2 regions of the Kribbella sp. NPDC051770 genome follow, and region 1 is predicted to be linked to the other one. Evidence: riboswitches for the same ligand, from Rfam matches in the RefSeq annotation. Region 1 holds a riboswitch; the other holds the start of a gene.
What was found. A riboswitch is a leader RNA that binds a small molecule or an ion and turns the genes downstream of it on or off. The one in region 1 is predicted to bind FMN.
Positions count from the first base shown of each region.

Region 2: another riboswitch for FMN. It lies ahead of ribD (bifunctional diaminohydroxyphosphoribosylaminopyrimidine deaminase/5-amino-6-(5-phosphoribosylamino)uracil reductase RibD); the one in region 1 lies ahead of ribB (3,4-dihydroxy-2-butanone-4-phosphate synthase).

Region 1 covers NZ_JBFAYT010000001.1:422,495-426,671, reverse strand. The annotation lists gene AB0M01_RS02060 (transketolase) at 1-430, shown strand, start outside; gene AB0M01_RS02055 (transketolase C-terminal domain-containing protein) at 427-1,395, shown strand; gene ribB (3,4-dihydroxy-2-butanone-4-phosphate synthase) at 1,379-2,002, opposite strand; FMN riboswitch at 2,108-2,241, opposite strand; gene AB0M01_RS02045 (DUF4038 domain-containing protein) at 2,290-3,801, shown strand; gene AB0M01_RS02040 (sugar-binding transcriptional regulator) at 3,832-4,177, shown strand, end outside.
Region 2 covers NZ_JBFAYT010000001.1:251,571-255,747, forward strand. The annotation lists gene pnuC (nicotinamide riboside transporter PnuC) at 1-587, opposite strand, end outside; gene AB0M01_RS01240 (riboflavin synthase) at 584-1,207, opposite strand; gene ribD (bifunctional diaminohydroxyphosphoribosylaminopyrimidine deaminase/5-amino-6-(5-phosphoribosylamino)uracil reductase RibD) at 1,208-2,203, opposite strand; FMN riboswitch at 2,341-2,474, opposite strand; gene car (carboxylic acid reductase) at 2,646-4,177, shown strand, end outside.

The DNA.
Region 1 (4,177 bases):
CGCGCTGTCGGCCAAGCTCGACGTGTCGCTGCGGCGTACGTACGTGCTGGTCGGCGACGGCGAGCTGCAGGAGGGCAGCAACTGGGAGGCGATGATGGCGGCCTCGCAGTACCAGCTGGACCGGCTGACCGTGATCGTCGACCGGAACCGGCTGCAGCAGGGCGCGACCACCAAGGAGACCAACGACCTCGACCCGCTGCCGGAGAAGGCGGCGGCGTTCGGGTTCGCGGTGGTCGAGGTGAACGGGCACGACCACGGCGAGCTGCTCGACGTGCTGTCCGCCGTACCGTTCCGGCCCGGCAAGCCGACCTTCGTGATCGCCCACACCCACAAGGGGCACCCGATCTCGTTCATGAGCAACAACGTCGCCTGGCACCACCGGGTGCCCGACGCCGAAGAGTTCGACCAAGCACTCAAGGAGCTCTCATGACGGTCACCGACAGTCCCTCGATCGCGGACCAGCCGCGGTACGACTGCCGGGACGCGTACGTCGAGACGCTGGCCGAGCTGGCGCACGCGGACCAGCGGATCGTCGGCGTGGTCAACGACTCGGTCGGGTCGAGCAAGCTGAACAGCTTCCGCAAGGCCTTCCCGGACCGGCTGATCAACGTCGGCATCGCCGAGCAGGACATGGTCGGCGTCGCCTCCGGCCTGGCCAACGGCGGCCGGATCCCGTTCGTCTCGGCGGCGTCCTGCTTCCTCACCGGGCGCGCGCTGGAGCAGATCAAGGCCGACGTCGCGTACTCGCACACCAACGTGAAGCTGTGCGGGATGAGCCCGGGCGTCGCGTACGGCGAGCTCGGGCCGACGCACCACTCGATCGAGGACATCGCCTGGCTGCGCGCGATCGCCGGGATGCGGATCATCGTGCCCGCCGACCCGATCGAGACGGCGGCGGCGTTGCGGTGGGCTGCTTCGTCGGACGGCCCGGTGTTCATCCGGGTCAGCCGGATGAGCGTGCCGCGGATCCACTCCGACGACTACACGTTCGAGTTGGGCCGGGCGATCACCGTTCGGGACGGCGGCGACGTGACGCTGATCAGCAACGGGACGGTGCTCTGGCGCGCGCTGGCCGCGGCCGAGCAGCTGGCCGCGGAGGGGATCTCGGCGCGCGTGCTGTCGATGCCGACGGTGCAGCCGCTCGACACCGACGCCGTGATCGCGGCCGCGCGGGAGACGGCCGGCATCGTGACGGCGGAGGAAGGGGTCAGCGGGGGAGGGCTCGGTGGGGCGGTCGCGGAGACCGTCGTACAGCATCACCCGGCGCGGGTGTCGATCCTCGGGATCCCCGAGTTCGCGCCGACCGGCTCCGCGGCGTACTTGCTGGATCGGTACGGGCTGTCCGCGGACGGCATCGCGGCCGCCGCCCGGCGACTGGTCAGCCCAGGTAGCTGACTAGGTCGGCGATCGAGACCATCGCGAAGTCATGGGCGTCGGCGAACGCGCGCAGGTCGGCGCCGGTCATCAGCGTGCCGTCGTCGTTCATCAGCTCGCCGATCACCCCGACCGGCGGCAGCCCGGCCAGCCGGACCAGCTCCACGGTGGCCTCGGTGTGACCGGGCCGCTGCCGGACCCCGCCCGCGACCGCGCGCAGCGGGAGGATGTGGCCGGGGCGGATCAGGTGCTGCGGCTGCGCTGTCGCGTCGGCGAGCACGTTGACGGTGCGGGCGCGGTCGGCGGCGGAGATGCCGGTCCCGACGCCAGTGCTCGCGTCGACCGACACCGTGTACGCCGTACGCAGGCTGTCCTGGTTGTTCGGGACCATCAGCGGCAGCTCGAGCCGGTCCAGGATCTCGGGCGCGGCCGGGGCGCAGACGTAGCCGCTGGAGTAGCGGACCAGCAGCGCCATCAGCTGCGGCGTGGCCAGGCTGGCGGCGAAGGTCAGGTCGCCCTCGTTCTCACGGTCCTCGTCGTCCACGACGACGACCGGGCGACCCCGGCCGATCTCGGCGATCGCGTGGTCGATGGTGTCCAGACGAGTGGTCGTCACGGTGGTGCTCACTGTCGCTGTCCTCTCGGCCTGGCACTCCGGGGCAACGACAGCTCCGCGACGGGCTGCTTGTCGCACGCCTTTTGGGCGCGCGCCGAACAGGCGTCGCGAAATCTGCCACGTGCGTCTTCCCATCCGGACTTTCACCGTCGGTCCCGGAGTTCCACCAGGTCAACCGGACCTCCTCGCGGAGGTACGGGTCGCGGACTTTAACCGCCGGCTCGGAATTTCACCGACCCCAGAGCACGTGTGTGTTCTTCACTCGCAGTGTATCCGTCCTCGTTCGATCCGGGAGTGTCATGTCCATCTCAATCGTCTGGCGGTCCGTCGAGCTGTCTGCGTCGCTTCCGGTGGGTTACGGGGCGGAGGTGTGGGCGGATTTCGAGCACGAGAGCGGGGCGAGGCTGCGGCGGCCGGGGTTCTGGGACGGTGAGGTCTCCGGGGAGGGTGGTGCCGGGGCGGTGTGGCGGGTCCGGTTCGCTCCGCCGTTGGCGGGGCGGTGGGAGTGGGCGTTCGGCTCCTCCTCAGGCGTGCTGGAGGTTTCACAAGTACCGGCCGGCGAAACCAATCCGTTCTACGCCCACGGCTTCTGGCAGATGTCCCCAGGCGGCCGGAGCCTGGTCCACGCGGACGGCACCCCGGCGCTGCTGATCGCCGACACCGCCTGGGCGCTGCCCTGGCGAGCGACGGTTGATCAGGTCCGCTCGTACGCGGAGGATCGGCAGGCGAAAGGCTTCAACGCCGTACTGCTGATGTCGGTGCAACCCGACATGCGAGCCGTCGGCCCGCGCGACCGGACCGCGGACGAGGGGTTCGACGTCGCGTTCGAGGACCTGCCTGACGGTCACCTGCTGCAGCCTCGGGCGGAGTACTTCCAGTACCTCGATCAGCTGCTGGAGGTCCTGGTCGAACACGGGATCGTCCCCGTGCTGCAGCCGGTCTTCCAGGGCTTCGGCTGGAAGGGGCTCGACGTCGCCGGGACCGTCGTACCAGCGGACGAGTACGCGACGTACTGCCGCTACCTCGTCGCCCGGTACGGCGCGCAGCCCGCGATCTACCTCGTCGGTGGCGACGGTACCGGGCGCGAGCCGCAGGTTTCGGCCGGGGGAGCGGAGGTGCACGCCGTCGACTGCTACGAGCAGCCGACCGGCATCCACTACCGCCCGCACATCCGCGCCTCGGCGCACCAGGATGCCGACTGGCTCGACTTCCAGTGGTGCCAGACCGGGCACACCGGCGAGCACGTCGCCGAACGGGTCGCCGACATGTGGCGCAACACGCCGGTGCGAGCCGTGGCGAACGGCGAGCCGACGTACGAGCAGCACGGTGGGCTGGACGTCGCTGGTGGGTGGTGGCAGGGGCACGAGGCGTGGAGCAACCTGTGCGCGGGCGGGACGATGGGGGTCGTGTACGGCGCGGGGAGCCTGTGGCAGTGGCGGCTGCATGCTTCCGAGCCCGGGCACTCCGCGTTCTTCATCGCGCCGGACGCTGGGTGGCGGGAGGCGCTGGGGTTCGGCGGTTCGACGTACGTGGGGTTGGTTGGTCGGGTGCTGGCTGGTCTGCCACTTGTGGATATGGAGCCGGACTGGACGCGGGTGATCTCCGGCCGCGCGCTGCGCGGAGCCGACGGGTTGCTGATCGTCTACCGCGAGCACGGCGGCCCGTTGATGGTCTTCGACGACTCCGTCCCGCTCGACTACCGCATCGTCGATCCCCGCGACGGCTCCGTCGTCGCGACCGGCCGGCGAGACACGCCAGGCGATCCGCTGCCCGATCCGGGTGGCGCACCGCGCGTCTACATCTGCCTATAGTCCAGTCCTGACCTGTCTGAAGGGGGAACCGTGAATCGTGGCGTGCGCCGCCCCGGCCTGGACGAACTACGCCTGCTCGCGAAGGTCGCCCGCATGTACCACGAGAAGGGGATCCGCCAGCCGAAGATCGCCAGCGAGCTGAACCTGTCGCAGGCGCGGGTGTCGCGGATGCTCAAGCAGGCGGTCGAGGTGGGGATCGTGCACACGGTGGTGACGATGCCGAGCGGGGTGCACAGCGATCTGGAGGACGAGCTGCAGGAGCGGTACGGGCTGAGGGATGCGGTGGTGGTGGACACCGACACTCTTTCTGCCGGTAGCACCGACGACGATGTCCTCCCTGCACTCGGATCAGGCGCAGCGGCGTACCTGGACATGA
Region 2 (4,177 bases), 170 kb from region 1:
AACAGTCCGTACACCACGTACATCGCCGCCGACGGGTAGAACTTCGCCTGCACCAGCAGCGGCACCCCGACCACGTCGACCGCGATCCAGACCAGCCAGAACTCGACGAACCCGCGAGCCATCCCGTACGTCGCCAGGATCGACCCGGTCAGGATCCAGGCGTCCCACTGCGGACCCCAGGAGCCGAGCTCCTTCAGCACGAAGTACGAGATCGCGTAGAGCACGACGGCCGCGCCGAGCATCTCCAGCCGCTCCCGGGCCGAGGCCCAGCGCGGCTGGACACCGGTCTTGGCGCCGCCGTGCCGGGTCTGGTACCAGCGGTACCAGCCGTACAGGCTGACGAGCGCGAAGAAGACCTGGCGGCCGGCCTGGCCCCAGAGGTCCTTGTCCTGCGGGGTGTCGAACAGCCCGCCCACGAAGACCGTGAACAGCAGCACGTTGCCGACGACGCCGACCGGCCACGCCGACACCAGCCGGCGCATCCCGAACAGCGCGCTGGCCAGGCCGAACACGTTCCCGACGATCTCACGCACGAGTACCGGCGAACCGGCGATGGTGACCTGCTCGTGCAGCAGCCAGTCGATCATTCGTCGCCTCCGGCAACACTCTTCGGAGCGGTCAGCAACCGCTCCACGTACTTCGCGATCACGTCGACCTCGAGGTTGACGGTGTCGCCGATCTTGTTCCGCCCGAGCACGGTCAGCTCCAGCGTGGTCGGGATCAGGCTGATCCCGAACGTCCCGGTCGCGTCGTCGACGTCGGTGACGGTCAGCGAGACGCCGTCGACCGCGATCGAGCCCTTCTCCGCGACGTACCGGAGCAGCTCGGGACCGGCCGCCACCCGGACGACCTCCCAGTGCTCGGCGGGCTCGCGGCTCGCGATCGTGCCGACGCCGTCGACGTGGCCCTGGACGATGTGCCCGCCGAGCCGCTCGTGCGCCGTGACGGCCCGCTCCAGGTTGACCGTCGAGCCCTTCTCGACACCGCCCAGGCTGGTCCGGCGCAGCGTCTCGCGCATCACGTCGGCGGTGAAGGTGCCGTCACCGGTCTCGACGACGGTCAGGCAGCAGCCGTTGACCGCGATCGAGTCGCCGTGACCGGCGTCCTCGGTGACCTTGGGGCCGCGGATGGTGAGCCGGGCCGCGTCGCCGTCCAGCAGGTCGAGCGACTCGACGGTCCCGAGCTCTTCGACGATTCCGGTGAACATCTACTTCCCTCCCAGGGGAGTCAGGGTGAGCCGGACGTCGTCGCCGAGGCGAGTGACGTCCGCAAGGGTGAAGCGCCGCAGGTGGTCGATAGATTCCGTGCCGAGGTCGCCGACGGCGGAGAAGCCCGAGCCGAGCAGCGCCGGGGCGACGTACGCGACGATCTGGTCGACCAGCCCGGCGCGCAGGAAGGCGGCGGCCAGCGTCGGCCCGCCCTCGAGCCACAGGTGGCGGATCTGGCGGTCGTCGAGCTGCCTCAGCACCTCGGCGGGGTCGTGGGTCGGGAGCAGCAGCGTCGGCGCCCGGTCGTTGCGGACCCGCGCCGTCGTCGGGATCTCGCGGTCGCCGACGACGACGCGCAGCGGCTGCCGGGGCAGCGGCTGGTCGTGCTCGTCGCGGACTGTCAGCTCGGGGTCGTCGACCAGCACGGTCTGGGTGCCGACCGCGATCGCGTCGCACTCGGCGCGCTTGCGGTGCACGTCGGCGCGGGCGGCGGCGCCGGTGATCCACTTGCTCGACCGGTCCTTGGCGGCGCTGCGGCCGTCCAGGGTGGTGGCGAACTTCCAGGTCACGAACGGGCGGCCGGTGCGGACGCTGTGCAGCCAGACGTGGTTCACGTCCTCGGCCTCGGTCTGGAGCACGCCCTGCTCGACCCGGATGTTCTTGCCGCGCAGCTTGGCGGCGCCGCCGGCGGCCTGCGCGTTCGGGTCCGGTACGGCGTACACGACGCGGGCGATCCCGGCCTCGATCAGCGCGTCCGCGCACGGGCCGGTCCGGCCGGTGTGGTTGCAGGGCTCCAGCGTCACGTACGCCGTCCCGCCGCGGGCGCGCTCACCGGCCATCCGGAGCGCGTTCACCTCGGCGTGCGGCCCGCCGGCCTGCTGGTGGTACCCCTCGCCGACCGGGAGGCCGTCGCGGCCGGTGATCACGCAGCCGACCACGGGGTTGGGGTGCGTACTGCCGATCCCGCGCGCGGCGAGCTCGATCGCGCGCCGCATCCAGGCGACGTCGACCGGCCCGAAACCAGTCACGGCGTTGTTCACAGACGGTCCCTCGTTGTCACGGACGCACTTCCGGGGTCTGTGACAACCGGCACGCTCCGCCACTGCCGCGCAGGCAGGACAGCGCACACCGATCGCGTGCGCCTCCCATCCGGACTTTCACCGTCGGTCCTGGAATTCCACCAGGTCAACCGGCCGACGAACTGCATCGACCGGGTCGCGGACTGTCACCGCCGGCTCGGAATTACACCGACCCCGGAGCACGCGAGTGGGTTCACTCGTCCTTGAAGTGTACGCCGTCGGCCAACGCCCGAGTTGTTGCCTCCATCACCTGGACGCGGACCCGCCGCCGGGGGGTGAACAGACGTATACCAAACGCCTATCCGGCCCGGACAGACTCAGCACTGCTACTACCCCGACCAGGTCCGGAGGCCCCACCGTGTCCGTCGAATCCCGCGCCGACCGCACCACCCAGCGGCTGGCCGACCTGCTGGCCAACGACCCGCAGTTCGCCGCCGCCTTCCCCGACGCGGCCGTCGAGGAGGCGCTACTGCGACCGGACCTCGGGGTGCGGGAGCTGCTCGACGTCGTACTGACCGCGTACGCCGACCGGCCCGCGTTCGCCGAGCGCGCCGTCCAGCTGTCGACCGATCCGGCCACGGGGCGGAATCGGGCCGACAAGCTGGCGGCGTACAGCACCTCCGCGACGTACGGCGAGCTCGCGGAGCGCCTGCGGGCGGTCGCCGCCGCGCTGGGCACGGGCGGTGCGCTGGGCGCGGGTGACCGGATCAGCTTCCTCGGTTTCACCGGCGTCGACTACACGGTCGTCGAGCTGGCGGCGACCGCCCTCGGCGCGGTCACCGCCTCGCTGCCGCTCGGCGTACCGGTGGACCGGCTGCTCCCGATCGTCGCCGAGACCGAGTCGACGGTTCTCGCCGCCGGCCTCGACCTGCTCGACACAGCCGTCGAGCTGGCCAGCCAGGACCCGACCGTCCGGCTGCTGGTCGTCCTCGATCACCGGCCCGAGATCCACGACGACGTCGATGCCCTGGCCGCCGCCCGGTTCGCCCTGGCCGGAACGCAGGTCGCCGTACAGACCGTGGCCGAACTGATCGCGGCCGGCGCCGACCACCCGATGCCGCCCGCGCCCGACGTCCGCGGCGAAGACCCGGCGCTGATCCTCTACACCTCCGGCAGCACCGGCACCCCCAAGGGCGTCGTGTTCACCCAGAATCAGATCGTCCAGATCTGGCGAACCGCTCCCCTGCTGAGCCGGCCGGTGCCGGGCCGGATGCCGTGGATCACCCTCAACAACCTGCCGATGGGTCACCTGATGGCCCGGCAGGTCCTGCACGGCACGCTCGCGGTCGGCGGTACGGCGTACTTCCCGGCCAACAACGACATGTCCAGCTTCCTGGAGGAGCTGGCACTGGTGCGTCCGACCGCGATCGCGCTGGTGCCCCGGGCCTGGGACGTGCTGTACCAGGAGTTCCAGGACGAGACCGTACGCCGCCGGGCCGCCGGTGCCGACGACGCCGGGCTGGAAGCGCAGGTGACCGCCGAGCTGGTCCAGCGGCTGTTCGGCGGCCGGCAACTGCTGGCCGTCACCGCCGCGGCCGCGATCTCCACCGAGCTGGCGACCTGGCTGGACTCGCTGCTCGACCTGGACCTGCTGGACGTCTACGGGATGACCGAGATCGGTCTGATCACCTTCAACGGGCGCGTCAGCCGGCCGTGGACGGTCGACTACCGGCTGATCGACGTACCGGAGCTCGGGTACTTCGGGTCCGACCAGCCGCACCCGCGCGGCGAGCTGCTGGTGAAGGTCCGGCTGCCGTTCTCCGGCTACTACCGGCACCCCGAGAGCACCGCGGAGGTCGCCGACGAGGACGGCTGGTTCCGCACCGGCGACATCTTCGCCGAGCCCGCACCGGACCAGTTGGTGTACGTCGACCGGCGTAACGCCGTGCT